2 regions of the Enterococcus sp. DIV1314a genome follow, and region 1 is predicted to be linked to the other one. Evidence: predicted binding sites of a transcription regulator. Region 1 holds the regulator's gene; the other holds the start of a gene.
The links. Region 1 encodes LexA, which represses DNA repair genes until DNA is damaged. Its sites were predicted from a motif close to CNAACANNTGTTNG; they were not measured.
Positions count from the first base shown of each region.

Region 2: parE (DNA topoisomerase IV subunit B) is a predicted target of LexA. The motif match lies at 3,407-3,420, and genes of this name have one in related genera.

Region 1 is NZ_JBIOQP010000001.1:2,091,610-2,099,905, forward strand. It holds gene rnz (ribonuclease Z) at 1-383, shown strand, start outside; gene IGI68_RS09935 (SDR family NAD(P)-dependent oxidoreductase) at 385-1,173, shown strand; gene IGI68_RS09940 (LapA family protein) at 1,185-1,505, shown strand; gene recJ (single-stranded-DNA-specific exonuclease RecJ) at 1,602-3,908, shown strand; gene IGI68_RS09950 (adenine phosphoribosyltransferase) at 3,923-4,435, shown strand; gene IGI68_RS09955 (hypothetical protein) at 4,483-4,701, opposite strand; gene lexA (transcriptional repressor LexA) at 5,109-5,726, opposite strand; gene IGI68_RS09965 (DUF896 family protein) at 5,871-6,113, shown strand; gene tkt (transketolase) at 6,214-8,208, shown strand.
Region 2 is NZ_JBIOQP010000001.1:2,456,781-2,465,076, forward strand. It holds gene parC (DNA topoisomerase IV subunit A) at 1-1,384, opposite strand, end outside; gene parE (DNA topoisomerase IV subunit B) at 1,398-3,386, opposite strand; gene plsY (glycerol-3-phosphate 1-O-acyltransferase PlsY) at 3,584-4,216, shown strand; gene IGI68_RS11740 (aldose 1-epimerase family protein) at 4,410-5,285, opposite strand; gene codY (GTP-sensing pleiotropic transcriptional regulator CodY) at 5,304-6,089, opposite strand; gene hslU (ATP-dependent protease ATPase subunit HslU) at 6,108-7,505, opposite strand; gene hslV (ATP-dependent protease subunit HslV) at 7,509-8,054, opposite strand; gene xerC (tyrosine recombinase XerC) at 8,088-8,296, opposite strand, start outside.

The sequences.
Region 1 (8,296 bases):
ACGATGGCCGTGTCATAGATGGTAAAAATTACATTGGCGAGTCAAAAAAAGGGCGAATTGTTACGATTTTAGGGGATACGCGGAAAACAAGCCAATCAATCGAGTTGGCACGTGATGCAGATGTTTTAGTCCATGAGAGTACATTCAATAAAAACGAAGCGAAATTAGCGCGTGCTTACTATCATTCAACAACGCATGATGCCGCCGAAGTTGCCAAAGCAGCTCAAGTCGACAAATTAATTTTAACGCATATCAGTGCGCGTTATTTAGGAAAAGACGTGGAAGAGCTTCAAAGTGAAGCAAAAGAAATTTTTGAAAACGTCTGGGTAGCAAAAGATTTCTATACGCTTGATATTCCCTTAAAGAAAAAGGAGGCTCTCTAGTATGAGATTAACGAACAAAATTGTACTCGTTACGGGTGGATCGACAGGTTTAGGTGAAGCAATTTGCTATGAAGCAGCGAAACAAGGGGCGATTGTCATTGTGAGCGCGCGTCGAATGGAATTAATTCAAAAAGTAAAAGACCGTTGCCAAGTACTGAGTCAAAAAGAAGCCTATGCTTTTCCAGTCGATTTAGAAAGTGCGGATAGTATAAAAACGCTTATCCAATCAATTAAAGAAACCGTTGGAGTGGTAGATATTGTTGTTAATAATGCCGGTTTTGGTATTTTTGAAGATTTTATTGATTTTGATTTGGAAAAAGCCCGGAAAATGTTTGAAGTCAATCTCTTTGGTATGATGTACTTAACACAAGCTTTAGCAATTGACATGTTACCGCATCAAAAGGGACATTTTATCAATGTTGCTTCGATGGCCGGAAAAATGGCGACACCTAAATCGACAGTCTATTCCGCAACAAAATTTGCCGTGATTGGTTTCTCTAATGCCTTAAGATTAGAATTAAAACCGTTTAATATTTATGTCACAACTGTTAATCCTGGACCAATTCAAACGAATTTTTTTGATTTAGCCGATCCTACCGGGGATTACTTATTAACCATCGATCAATTTGTGTTGGACCCTCAAAAACTGGCCAAAGAAATCGTAAAAAGTATGAATACTCCAAAACGAGAAATTAATCGTCCGCATATCATGTCGGCGGCTGCTCATTTTTATCAGTTATTTCCGCGCCTAGGAGATTATTTGGCCGGTGGAATCTTTAATAAAAAATAGGAGTGGTCAGAATGAAAAATCAGTGGCGATTATATCTAGGCTTATTTTTTACTTTTATGATGATTGTTTTTGCTATTTTGAATAATCAGACAGTCTCTATTAGTTTTGGTTTCACGACTTTCAGTGGTCCGCTTATTTTAGTCGTATTTGGTTCTGTCTTTATCGGTGCTTTGATTGTTTCTTTAATGGTCACGGGAAGTTATTGGCGACAAAATAAAGAAATAAAACAATTAAAAAAACAAATCACAGCATTAAAAGTGACAAATCAACAACAAGTACAGACACCGTTAGTAGATGATGTAACACATGATGGGCACTATCCGGAAGAATAACTTTTAAAGATTTATTATAAAAGAGCCTTCTCTGAAGAGAAGACTCTTCTTTTTTGTGAAGTGCTTTGTTATAATTGATAAGTTAGGAGTGATGAAGTGAAAGCAGCAAAATATGATTGGCAGATGCCAAAGATAGAGGAACCTACGCCTTCTTTTGTTGAAGCAAGCGAAGCGTATCAACTCTCTCCTGTTTTAGCACAATTACTATGGAATCGCGGAATAAAAACAAAGGAAGCTCTCCACCGATTCATCCAACCGGAAATGACGGATCTACATGATCCTTATTTACTTTACGATATGGAAAAAGTGATTGAGCGCCTGCATGAGGCGGTCATCGCAGAAGAGCATATCGTCATTTACGGGGATTACGATGCAGATGGGATTACGAGTACAACGGTTTTAAAAGAGGCATTAGAGTTAATCGGTGCCGATGTCGAAACCTATTTGCCAAATCGTTTTACCGATGGATATGGGCCAAATGTGGAACGTTATCAAGACCTCATCAAAAAGGGCGCTCAATTAATCGTAACAGTCGATAACGGTGTTTCAGGTCAAGAGGCAATTGCCTATGCGAACAGTCAAGGAGTTGACGTCATCGTGACCGATCACCATGAATTGCCGTCTGAGCTACCACAAGCTTATGGAATTATTCATCCGCGTCATCCAAAAGGGGCATATCCTTTTAAAGATCTAGCGGGAGTAGGCGTTGCTTTTAAGGTAGCATGCGCATTACTCGATGATATTCCCTTAGAATTACTTGATTTAGTTGCGATTGGAACGATTGCCGATATGGTTTCATTAACCGATGAAAATCGTGCAATGGTCATTTGGGGACTCCAACAAATCAAGCAAGGGGCGCGAATCGGCTTGAATGAGTTACTCCTCATTTGTGGAGAAAAAGTAAGTGAAGTCAATGAAGGAACGATTGGTTTTTCGATTGCCCCACGCTTAAATGCGATTGGACGCTTAGGAGATCCTAATCCAGCAATTGATTTAATGACGACTTTTGATAAAAATCATGCACAAGAATTAGCGGAAGTGTTTAATCAATTAAATCAGCAACGAAAAGATTTAGTTGAAATTGCGACAAAAGAAGCGCTGCAACAAATCATGCCTGAAAATAAGATTCATCTTTTAGTCGGTGAAAATTGGCATGAAGGGATTTTAGGGATTGTCGCAGGACGTGTGATGCAAGAAACAGGACAGCCTGCAATTGCCTTAACGCATAAAGAAGACGGACTGCTGAAAGGCTCTGGACGAAGTACGGCTGCCTTAAATATGTTTGAGATGCTAGAAAAAAGTCGCGAGTTACTAGCGACTTTTGGGGGACACCATGCGGCTGTAGGATTAAGTTTGCTTAAAACGAATCTTCCACTCCTTCAAGAGGCAATCAATCACTATCTATTGGAGGAGCAAATTGATTTAACAAAAGGGCTTCCCTTGGCGATTGACGGCGAACTGGCGATTGAAACCGTTGATTTGTCACTGATTCAGTCCTTGCAACGACTGGCACCTTACGGGATGCATAATCCCATTCCGCAATTTGTCTTTAAGAATGTGTCAGTACGTGAGAGTCGCAGTATTGGTTCGGAACAGAAACACTTAAAGTTTGTGCTCGACAATGATAAGGGTCATCAAGTTGACGGTATCGGTTTTGGTTTCGGCCAAGATCAAAGTGAATTTGAGACAGAGAATATCCATTTAGTGGCTCAATTAACGATTAATGAATGGAACGGTCATACCATTCCGCAGTTAAGGCTACAAGATTATCAAGTGTCTACCATTCAAGTGTTCGATTTTAGAGGAAAAAAACACCACCAACAATTAGATTTTACCGAAAAAACCCTATTTGTTGCCTTTAGCAAAAAGCTCTATAAAGTTTTTAAAGAAAAGCAAAAGCATCCAGTCATTTATGTCGAAAATATAGAGTCTTTTAAAGAACTTTACGTAAGTGAGCATTCTTGCTCTCAACTCGTCGTCATTGATACGCCAGTCGTTTTAGATTGGGTGAAAGTGATTATCCATGAAACACAAATTTCACGCGTCTACATTCTTGGACTTTCTTCAGATGAGGCTTATTTAGAAGGGCTTGGTTCAAGAGAACAGTATGCGAAGCTATTTAAATTAATCAAAGGACAAGACCAACTTGATGTTCGACATAAGTTGCCAGCGATGGCAACTTATACCGGAATACCGGTCCAATTATTAATCTTTATGATTCAAGTTTTTGTGGAATTAGAATTTGTCACGTTAGAAAATGGCTTGTTAAAAAATATTGATGAACCCGTTAAACGGGCGTTAACTGAGAGTGAAATCTATCAAGCGCGCCAAAGAAAAATTAAAAATGAGGAATTCTTATTACTTAGTGATCTCGCGATGATTAAGAGTTGGATTTGTCATTAAACAGGAGGAAAAACATGAATTTAAAAAATTATATTGCAAGTATACCCAACTATCCATCGGAAGGAATTACTTTCCGAGATATTTCGCCACTAATGGCTGATGGCGATGCTTATCGTTATGCTACGAAACAAATTGTGGACTATGCGAAAGAAAAAAACATTGATATGGTAGTTGGACCCGAAGCTCGTGGCTTTATCGTGGGTTGTCCCGTAGCGTATGAATCGGGAGTAGGTTTTGCGCCTGTCCGTAAACCTGGGAAATTACCTCGTAAAACAATTGAAGTTTCTTACGATTTAGAATACGGGTCGGATACGTTGACGATTCATGAAGATGCGATTAAACCAGGACAACGCGTTCTCTTGTGTGATGACTTATTAGCGACTGGTGGAACAGTCAAAGCAAGTATTGAATTAATTGAACGTTTAGGTGGAATCGTTGTCGGCTGTGCATTCTTAATTGAGTTAACGGATCTAAAAGGTCGCGACAAGATTAAAGGTTACGATATTTTTGCATTAATGGATTATTAAAAAAAGATTCCGCTAGTGGCGCTTATGCACTGGCGGAATCTTTGTTTTTATCGATAAGCATCTTCTGAATAGGAATAATCGTTCTCTGTTAAGAAATGCTCTTGTTGGTATTTCTTTTGACGTAGTCGTTGATCGTCCCACAAAATAAGCCATAAAATGAGTAATGGTCCTAAAATTAAAAAAGCGATTAAACTCCCAAAGTTCCCAATAATAATTCCGATGACTAAAACCCCAATTAAAAAACCAAAACGACGTACTGCTTTCATTTCGACTCACTCCTTATCTTATAGAACGTTTGTTCGTGTCTTTATTATACGAATGTTTGTTCGCTTTGTAAAGAGGGAAAGTAAATAAAAAGAAAAAAGTGAAATATCATCGTATACGGAGGATTGGTTTAAGAGGGATGCAAGGCGAATTTGTTGCAATCAAAATAAGCTATGACAAAAGTCACAGCCTACTTTGATTTTTACGAATCTTTGATTGATAAGCGGGTGATAAGAGTCTGCTCTTTCTGAACCGCCATATATTCGCGCAATTGAAAGAGCCAATGGTTCAACTGTACCTCCAGTTTCTCAGAGCAAAACGACGGATGTCACACCTTCTAAATAATAGCAAGAAAAATAGAGTAGAGCGTGTTCGCTTTTGAAACGATGTTACGGATGTCCGCCTTGTTTTAAAAATGACGATACAATCCTACGACTAATCCTAAAATTTTGACATTTGGAAAAATTAATGGCTCCATGAAATCATTCTCAGGTTGCAAACGGACATGACTGGCTTCTTTGTAAAATCTTTTACACGTTGCTTCGTTCTCGTCCGTCATAGCAATGACGATATCGCCATTACGAGCAATGTCTTGTTTGCGGACAATAACTTGATCGCCATCTAAAATCCCAGCGTTAATCATACTTTCGCCAGAGATGGTGAGCATGAAATGTTGACTTTCACTATTGGCTAACTGAGGTGGAATTGGAAAAAAATCAGAGGCATCTTCCACAGCTAAAATGGGTTCACCAGCGGTTACAACACCAAGTAATGGAATATTTTTTTGGTCTCCACCAACAGTTTCGAGTCCAAGTGCCGTTAATTCGATGGCTCGAGGTTTCGTTGCATCGCGTTGGATATAACCATTTTTTTCTAACCGGGACAAGTGTCCGTGAACGGTCGAAGTCGAAGAGAGGTTCACTGCTTCACCGATTTCGCGAACTGTCGGAGGATAACCCTTATCGAGTACTCGCTTATGAATAAAGCGTAAGACTTCCATTTGACGACTTTCTGTCTTTTTTGCCAAGGTTTACACCTTCTTTCGTATAATTAAGTTAATTTTAACATAAAAAAACAATATAATCAAACAGATGTTCGGTTTTGAAAAGGAGTTCTTATTGTTTTTTGGGGTAATTTTGTATAAGATAAAACAAATGAGAGGAGTGGGAATATGTTATCAGAAAAAAAATTAAACCGTATCAATGAATTAGCCCGCAAGAAAAAGAAAGAAGGCTTAACGCCAACGGAGGAAAAAGAGCAAAAATTACTAAGAGAAGAGTATTTAAGTGCATTTCGTGGTGGGATGAAACATCATATTGAAGGGATGAAAGTAGTCGATCCCCTAGGAAATGACGTCACACCTGAGAAGTTAAAAGCCATTCAGAAAGAAAAAGGGCTTCATAATCGCGAATAAAAATATTTGCACATGAAAAAGGTTGAAAAAACATTCGATATCTTTTATAATGAGAATGAATAAAGGTAAAAAAAACCTAAAATAATAGGAGGCGCTTCATTTGTTTGATAAAATTGATGAGTTAGGTGTTAATACGTTACGTACGTTAAGTATTGACATGGTACAAAAAGCCAATTCAGGTCACCCAGGATTACCGATGGGAGCAGCTCCAATGGCTTATGCTTTATGGACAAAACATTTAAAAGTCAATCCAAAAACGTCAAGAAATTGGGTTGATCGTGATCGCTTTGTTATATCAGCAGGTCATGGTTCAGCGTTGTTGTATAGTTTATTACATTGTTCAGGTTACGATGTTCAAAAAGAAGATTTAGAAAACTTCCGTCAGTGGGATAGTCGCACACCAGGACATCCAGAAGTTCTTCATACTGATGGTGTGGAAGCAACGACTGGACCATTAGGCCAAGGGATTGCAATGGCTGTTGGAATGGCGATGTCTGAAGCTCATTTAGCGGCAACTTATAATCAAACTGATTTTCCAATTGTAGATCACTATACATATGTTCTTTGTGGTGATGGTGATTTAATGGAAGGAATCTCTCATGAAGCGTCTTCCATGGCAGGTCATATGAAATTAGATAAATTGATTGTGTTGTATGATTCAAATGATATTTCATTAGATGGACCGACTTCAAAAGCTTTTACAGAAAACGTGGGGGCCCGCTATGAAGCGTATGGTTGGCAACATATTCTCGTAAAAGATGGTCGTGATTTAAATGCTATTTCAGCTGCGATTGAAGCAGCCAAACAAGAAAAAAATAAACCAACCTTGATTGAAGTCAAAACAGTGATTGGTTTTGGCGCACCAAATCAAGGAACGTCTTCTGTCCACGGTGCACCACTAGGAATCGAAGGAATCCAAGCAGCCAAAGGGATTTATGGCTGGGATTATCCAGAATTTGAAGTGCCAGAAGAAGTCGCGACTCGCTTCAAGGAAACAATGATTGAAGAAGGCCAAAAAGCAGAAGAGGAATGGAATGAATTGTTTGCACGTTATGAAGGTGCCTATCCAGAATTAGCGGCTCAATTTAGACAAGCATTTGCAGATGAACTCCCAGAAGAGTGGGCAGATAATTTACCAACTTATGAAGTGGGTTCAAGTCAGGCAAGTCGCGTTTCAAGTAAAGATATGATTCAAGCACTCTCTAAAGCGGTACCGTCTTTATGGGGTGGATCAGCCGATTTATCAGGTTCTAATAATACGATGGTTGCGGCAGAAAAAGATTTTGAACCTGGTCAATATGAAGGCCGTAACATTTGGTTTGGCGTGCGCGAATTTGCGATGGCAGCCGCAATGAACGGGATTCAATTACATGGTGGAACACGTATTTATGGTGGTACTTTCTTCGTATTCGTGGATTACCTACGTCCAGCAGTTCGTCTTGCAGCGATTCAAAAAACACCTGTTACCTATGTATTGACGCACGATTCAGTGGCTGTCGGAGAAGATGGTCCGACACATGAGCCAGTAGAGCAACTTTCAAGTTTACGTAGTATCCCTAACTTACATGTCATTCGTCCAGCCGACGGAAACGAAACACGTGCGGCTTGGAAAGTCGCAATGACTTCAAAAGAAACACCGACTGTTCTAGTCTTAAGTCGTCAAAATTTACCTGTTATTGAAGGAACGACTACCTTAGCAGATGATTTTGTTTCGAAGGGTGCTTACGTGGTTTCTCCTCAAAAAGGTGAAAAACCAGAAGGAATCTTAATCGCGACAGGCTCTGAAGTCTTCCTCGCTACTGAAGCCCAAAAAGCTTTAGCTGCTGAAGGCGTGGATGTCTCTGTGGTTTCAATGCCGAGTATGGATTTATTTGAAGCGCAATCAGCTGAGTATAAAGAATCTGTCTTACCAAAATCAGTGAAAAAACGTGTTGCGATTGAAGCAGGTTCGCCTTTTGGTTGGGAACGTTACACGAAATGTCGTGGAAAAATCATTGCAATCGATCACTTTGGCGCTTCTGCTCCAGGAGATAAAGTGTTAGCTGAGTTTGGCTTTACGACAGAAAATGTGATCAATACTTATAAATCATTGTAATCTTTTAGGATAAACATAAAAAAGAAGGAGAATTTCCGAAACTGGAGATTTCCCTTCTTTTTTGCTAGATAAATTAGTGTAGTCATAG
Region 2 (8,296 bases), 370 kb from region 1:
ATTCCGCTTCTTCAGAAATAACTTTCGTCAAGTGTGTGACTTGTTCTGCCAATTCTTTGGCCTCACTGCGCAATTGTGTAATATCGGTATTCGTTAAGCGATACAACTGTAACATCACAATCGCTTCTGATTGTTCTTCTGTAAACTGATGTTGGATAACGAGTTGTTCCTTGGCATTTTTCTTATCTTTGCTTCCACGAATCGTCGCAATGACTTCATCCAAAATCGATAAGGCCTTCATTAACCCTTCAACAATATGTTGACGCTTTTGAGCTTTTTCTAAATCAAATTGTGTTCGTTGTAAGACCACTTGACGACGATGCGCGATATAACTTTCAAGAATTCGTTTTAAACCAACTTGTTTCGGATGCATATGATCAATCGCAACCATATTAAAATTATAGTTTACTTGCAAATCAGTATGTTTAAATAAGTAATTTAAAATTCCTTCTGCATTCGCTTCTTTTTTTAGTTCAACAACAATCTGTAATCCGTTTCGATCACTCTCATCACGGACTTCACTAATACCGTCAATTTTTTTATTGAGACGGACTTCATCCATTTTTTTGACAAGATTGGCTTTATTGACTTCATAAGGAATTTCATTAATCACGATTTGTTGTCGGCCGCCTTTGATCGTTTCGATTTTTGTTTTCGACCGTAAGATGACACGACCTTTACCCGTTTGATAGGCACGGCGAATTTCTTCTTTTCCTTGTAAAATGCCACCTGTCGGAAAATCAGGACCTGGAATAAACTCCATTAATTTATCAACTGTCGCATTCGGATGATCGATTAAATAAATGGTCCCTTCAATGACTTCTTCTAAATTATGACTTGGAATTTCAGTCGCATAACCTGCTGAGATTCCGGTTGAACCATTGACTAATAAGTTCGGATATTGTGCAGGTAAGACAACGGGTTCTTTTTCGGTATCATCAAAGTTCCAGACAAAATCGACCGTTTCTTTCTCAATATCTTTTAATAATTCACCACTTAACTGAGAAAGTCGTGCTTCTGTATACCGCATCGCAGCCGGAGGATCCCCATCCATACTTCCGTTATTTCCATGCATTTCAATCAAAACTTCACGTAATTTCCACTCTTGGCTCATTCGAACCATCGCATCATAAATACTGCTATCGCCATGAGGATGATAATTCCCCATGATATTTCCGACAGACTTCGCTGATTTTCTAAAAGCTTTTTCGTAAGTATTACCGTCTTTATGCATCGAATATAAAATCCGACGTTGAACGGGTTTTAACCCATCCCGAATGTCAGGTAATGCTCTTTCTTGAATAATATATTTTGAATAACGCCCAAAGCGATCACCCATCACTTCTTCTAATGTTAATTCTTGTATCTGTTGTTGGTCAGTCATTCAGTGATCCCTCCTACTTCTCAAATGAATCCATCGCTTGTTTTTGATTAAATTGATCGTCACTCATTGTTGATTTATCTAAAATACTGCTATCTTGCGCAAGAGTGAATTGGACATTGTTCTCGATCCAGCGGCGACGTGGTTCAACTTTATCGCCCATTAAGGTCGTGACGCGTCGCTCTGCTTGTGCAGCATCGTCAATTCGAACACGAATCAGCGTACGCGTCGTCGGATCCATCGTTGTTTCCCATAACTGGCTAGCATTCATTTCACCTAACCCTTTATATCGTTGAATCATATAGCCGCGTCCAATTTTCGTGATTTTTTCACGCAATTCCTCTTCCGTCCAGGCATATTCAATCACTTCTTTTTTCCCTGTTCCCTTTGATACTTTGTAAAGAGGTGGTAGCGCGATATAGATTTTGCCCGCTTCAATCAATGGTTTCATATAACGGTAAAAGAACGTTAACAGTAACACTTGGATATGGGCACCATCGGTATCCGCATCGGTCATAATAATGACTTTATCGTAATTACAATCTTCTAATGAAAATTCTGGACCCACACCAGCACCGATTGTATAAATCATCGTATTAATTTCTTCATTTTTTAAAATATCTTGCATTTTCGCTTTTTCCGTATTAATGACTTTTCCACGTAACGGTAAAATCGCTTGAAACTTGCGCTCTCGCCCTTGTTTCGCCGAACCTCCCGCTGAGTCCCCCTCGACTAAGTAGAGTTCATTGCGCTTAGGATTGCGCGATTGAGCCGGTGTTAGTTTCCCTGATAGTAACGATTCGCCTTTTTTGCGTTTCTTGCCGTTGCGACTTTCTTCTCGTGCACGACGCGCTGCTTCACGTGCTTCACGCGCTTTTAGTGCTTTACGGATCAACATTTGGCTAATTTCGCTGTTTTCTTGTAAATAATAGCCTAATTGTTCACTAATAATTTGTTCCACTACGGAGCGCGCAATTGGGGTGCCAAGTTTTTCTTTGGTTTGTCCTTCAAATTGCAATAAATGTTCCGGCACTCGAATCGATAGAACCGTCGCCAGTCCTTCTCGGAAATCACTACCTTCGAGATTCTTATCTTTTTCTTTTAATAAATTAACCTTACGAGCATATTCATTAAACGCTTTGGTTAAGGCAGTCTTCATCCCGACTTCGTGCGTCCCACCGTCTTTTGTCCGAACGTTATTAACAAAAGACAAGAAGTTCTCAGAAAAACCATCATTATATTGTAACGCAACCTCGACTTCGATTCCTTCTTTTTCTCCTGAAAAATAGGCAATCGGTGTTAAATGATCTTTTTCTTCGTTCAAATAAGCAACAAAGGCTTGAATCCCTTCTTCGTAGTGGAAATTTTCTTCTAAAGCGGGCTCAGTCCGTTGATCGGTTAAATTAATTTGAATGCCACGCAATAAGAACGCGGACTCTCTCAGACGCTCTGCCAAGGTCTCATACGAAAATTTAATCGTTGAAAAAATCGTTTCATCTGGTAAAAAGTGGACCTTTGTCCCATTGCTGCGCTTTGTTTTCCCGATTTTCTTTAAGGTTCCTTGCGCTTTGCCACCGTTTTTAAAGAGCTGACGGTATTCAATGCCATCCCGATAAATGGATACTTCTAACCAACTCGAAAGGGCATTTACAACACTGGCACCAACGCCATGAAGTCCACCTGACGTTTTATAGCCCCCTTGTCCAAATTTTCCCCCGGCGTGTAAAACAGTAAAAATCACTTCTACGGTCGAAACACCTGAACTGTGCATTCCAACAGGCATCCCCCGACCACTATCTTCTATACTAATACTATTATCAGAATATATTACAACATCAATTTGATTGCCATATCCAGAAAGAGCCTCATCGACTGCATTATCGACAATCTCATAAACGAGATGATGTAACCCCCGTCCATCCGTTGAACCAATATACATTCCTGGTCTTTTTCGAACAGCATCTAACCCTTCTAATACTTGAATCGAATCATCGTTATATTCCATTGTTTTTTTCTTTGTCAAAGCAAACGCTCCTTTGTTTATCAAAATCACTCGAGTCATTATACATCATAATCGATCCTTATCGCAAAAAAATCCAAATATTTTTCTTTCGATTATCGTTGATGATTGTACGAAATCGATTGTTGTATCGTCTTTTTCATGCTAAGATATGACTAGATATTTTTAGAAAGCGAGTTATTATGAAAACGATTATTTTGTTACTTACTGCTTATTTACTGGGATCCATCGCTTCAGGTGTATGGATTGGCCAATTTTTCTTCAAAAAGGATATTCGTCAATTTGGGAGTGGCAATACGGGTACAACGAATACGTTCCGTGTGTTAGGAACCAAAGCCGGTGTCGTCGTCTTATTGATGGATATTTTAAAAGGAACACTAGCTACCTTATTGCCTACGATTTTCCATTTAGAGAATGTGAACCCATTATGGTTTGGTTGTATGGCGATTCTTGGGCACACGTTCCCAATCTTTCTACGCTTTAAAGGCGGAAAGGCTGTTGCGACAAGCGCCGGAATGGTATTAGCTTATAATCCCCTATTCTTTTTTTATTCGGCTGTCTTTTTTTTAATCATGCTCTACTTAACAAGCATGGTCAGTCTTTCAAGTATGTTGACAGCCATCTTTTTTACCCTCTCAACGATTGCCTTACCGTATGTCGCTCCTGCTATTTTACCAGAGCATAACTGGCTATTAACGGCGATTGCTCTTGCGGTCACAATCTTTATCTTCTATCGCCACAAAGATAATATAAAGCGAATAAAAGACGGAACTGAAAACAAAGTTCCTTTTGGATTAAATCACAAAAAAAAATAATACCCGATACGCTCTTTTTATCGCTAGCTTAACACCTTAAAGGCCAAACAGCAATTGCAGCTGCTTGGCCTTTTTACTATTTAACATGGTCACCTGAATGAAAGCTCGCACGAAACAGATAAAAATAGTGCTGGTAATGTTTACCAACACTATAAAGAGGGCGTCGATTTCCCGCAAATCCAGCTTTTCAGGCTTATTTCACAGTAATCGCATATTTGGTTGTGAACGTTTCTTGTGCTTGTAAGGTTTGAATCCCAAATTTTTCTTCTAATTTCCCGCTAGCATCCGTTGAATCCGCAATGCCTGCCCAAGGCTCGATACAAACAAAGGGTGCATCGGTACCATAAGGCGTCCAAATCCCCACAAACGGCAAATTGTTAAAGGATAACGTGACACTATGAGGAGACTTTTCACTACAGATCGAAAAAGAGTTCAATCCTTTTGTTTCATAAATCAAGGCATCATTTGAAAACAAGTCGCGTGTTAAGGCAATGGTTGCATTCGTTTGTCCTAACGTTCGATTTTCCACGTCAATGTAACGACCTTTTAAAGGAATCATAATTCTTGATTTCATTGGAGACGATTTTAAATAGTAATCTTCAAACGTTAAGTCCTTTTCTAAGGGAACGTTAAATGCAGGATGACCACCAATTGAAAAGAACATCTGCTCATCAGACGGATTGACTACTTTATAAGTGACGGATAGGCCGTCTCCCCCTAATTGATAGGAAAGATAGAGTTCAAAATCAAAGGGATACACCTCGCGTGTTTCTTGATTGCTTTTTAAAACAAACGTCATCGCGTCTGATGACTGTTCATACACTTCAAATTCCATATCTCGTGCAAAGCCGTGTTGACTCATCGGATACGTCTGGCCATGATAGGTGTATTCATTATCCTTTAAAGCACCAACAAAAGGAAATAAAACCGGTGAGCGACGTCCCCAGTAAGTGGCATCCCCTTGCCATAAATATTCGATTTCATGTTCTTTACTGTATAAGCTATGTAACTCTGCTCCTTTTGAGTCGAGCGTTGCTTGTAAATAGGCTGTTTCAATCGTAAATTTCATCCCACATCCCCCTAACTTTTATGCTTTATGAAGCTCTTCCTTGAAGCGATGATTTAATACTTTTAAATAAGTCCCTTTCATACCAAGAGATCGCGATTCAATAATACCAGCTGATTCAAGTTTTCTGAGTGCATTCACAATTACGGAGCGCGTAATCCCAATTTCATCCGCAATATTGGAGGCAGTTAAACGACCTTCGTCTCCTTGTAATGCTTTAAAAATGGCACGTACGGCAATTAATTCACTGTACGATAAGGTGCTAATCGCCATTTGAACAGCCGTTGCACTCCGAACATTTTCTTCAATGGTCCGTGATTGTTGATACAAAATTTGCATCCCGACAACCGTCGCACTATATTCTGCTAATACTAATGCATCATCGTCGAAGAAGCGATCAATTCTTGATAAAATAATCGTACCGATACGAGCGCCTGCACCATAAATGGGGACAATTGTTGTCACACCATCTGGATAAAGTTCACGTGATTCTACGGGAAAAGCCGTTAAATCACTACTAATTGGAATATTCGCTTCTGTCATCGATAAGCGGTCGACCATATCCGTATAACTTTTTGGAAACTGTTTTTCAATAAACATGTTTTTAACACGCGCGTTATTCACATCGTGTTTTTCGGTAAACCCTAACAACGCACCCGCTTGACTAATGATATACGTGTTACTATTCAAAATTTCGCCTAAGACCATGGCCATTTGATCATAGGGCAAATCAGTTGCCGAATCAAACGTATTTTTTTGTTGTAACAACTCATTAATTTGACGCGTCTTATTTAATAATGTACTCATTCTTACTCCCCCAGTAGCTTAAAGTATGTAACGACTTAAATCTTCATTTTCTGCAATTGACGCTAATTTCTCATTCACATATGCTTCAGTAATTGTAATTTCCCCCATTTGAATATCTGAAGCTTCAAATAATAAATCTTCTAACAATTTTTCTAGAATGGTATGCAGACGTCTAGCACCGATATTATCGGTATCGCGATTGACTTGGAAGGCAATTTGCGCAATGCGTTCAATGGCTTCAATGGTGAAGATGACTTTAATCCCTTCCGTACCGAGTAACGCAACGTATTGCTTCACTAAGGCATTATTAGGTTCTTTTAATATTTTGACAAAATCATCCGCTGTTAAGTCGTCTAACTCGACACGAATCGGAAAACGTCCTTGTAATTCAGGAATTAAATCGCTCGGTTTGGATAGATGGAATGCACCAGAAGCAATAAATAAGATATGGTCAGTCTGTAACACACCATACTTGGTATTGACTTGTGATCCTTCCACAACTGGTAAAATATCCCGTTGAACACCTTCTCTTGAAACTTCTCCCGATTGTTGGGATTTTGAAGTGATTTTATCAATCTCATCAATAAAAATAATACCGCTTGAAGCTGCTAACTGTAAGGCTTCACTGTGAATATCCGCATCATTTACTAGTTTCGAGGACTCTTCTTGTAAAAGAAGTTCTCGGGCTTCTTTTACGGTAACCGTCCGTTCGATTTTCTTCTTCGGTTTTAAAGCACCTAACGTTTCGTTCAAGTCAATTCCCATTTGTTCAAACCCTTGATTCATTGAAGGTGTCTGAATCTTCGGTTCTTCGATTTGAATGGTTACTTCCCGTTGATCAAGAACCCCACGTTCTAATTGTTCATAAATCGATTGACGATTGCTCCGAATTTCATCCGTTAGTTCCTCTTTTGTCTCTTCAGGTTGTTGCATTTGGTTAAACATTGACATCATTTGGTCATAAGGATTGACTGATTTCTTTTGTTCTTTTTTGATTCCTGGCACTAACAATTTGGCTAAGCGGCGATTCGCTTTTTTCTCAGCTTGGACACGGACACGTGCATACTGCTCTTTTCGGACAATTTGAATCGCATTTTCAACTAAATCGCGGACCATGGACTCGACATCGCGTCCCACATAACCGACTTCTGTAAATTTTGTAGCTTCAACTTTAATGAATGGCGCTTGTACAATTTTCGCTAAACGACGGGCAATTTCCGTTTTCCCAACCCCAGTAGGTCCGATCATTAAAATATTCTTTGGCGTCACTTCTTGTTGCATTTCTTCCTCTAATTGTAACCGACGATAACGATTACGTAAGGCTACAGCGACTGATTTTTTGGCGGCTTCTTGCCCAATAATATAGCGATCTAATTCTTTAACAATTTCTTTTGGTGAAATATCTTGATTAACCATGGCTTAACATTCCTCCACAATAATATTATGATTCGTAAAGACACAAATATCGGCTGCTACAGTAAGAGCGTTCTTCGCAATTTCTTTAGCGGATAATTCAGAACCGCCATATTGTTTCATCGCTCGTGCTGCAGCCAGCGCATAGTTCCCACCAGAACCAATTGCCAAAATACCATCGTCTGGCGCAATCACTTCGCCCGTTCCGGAAACGAGTAACATTTCTTTGTCATTCATCACAATCAACATCGCTTCCAGCTTCTGCATCGCACGCTCGGTTCGCCATTCTTGCGCAAGTTCGACCGCTGCTCGTTGTAAATTACCATTATATTCATTTAATTTATTCTCGAATTTTCCTTCTAACGTAAAGGCATCGGCCACACTCCCTGCAAAACCGACGACTACTTGATCATGATAAATTCGTCTTACTTTTTTGGCTGTGCCTTTCATAACGATTTGTTCGCCCATTGTTACTTGACCATCTCCGGCCATCGCAAATTTGCCGTCTTTTTCAATCGCACAAATCGTGGTTGAGTGAAAATCTGATTTCATTGATGTATTCCTCCTATAGATAGATCAATTTCACTAAGCTCTTGGATGAAATTGACGATAATTTTTTTGTAGACTCTCTTTTGTAACATGCGTATAAATTTGTGTCGTAGACAAATTTTCATGTCCTAGTAATTCTTGCACTGTCCGCATATCTGCACCATTATTTAATAAGTGTGTCGCAAACGTGTGTCGTAATTTATGGGGATGAATTTGTAAATCCAAACTCCCTTTTTTTATGATTT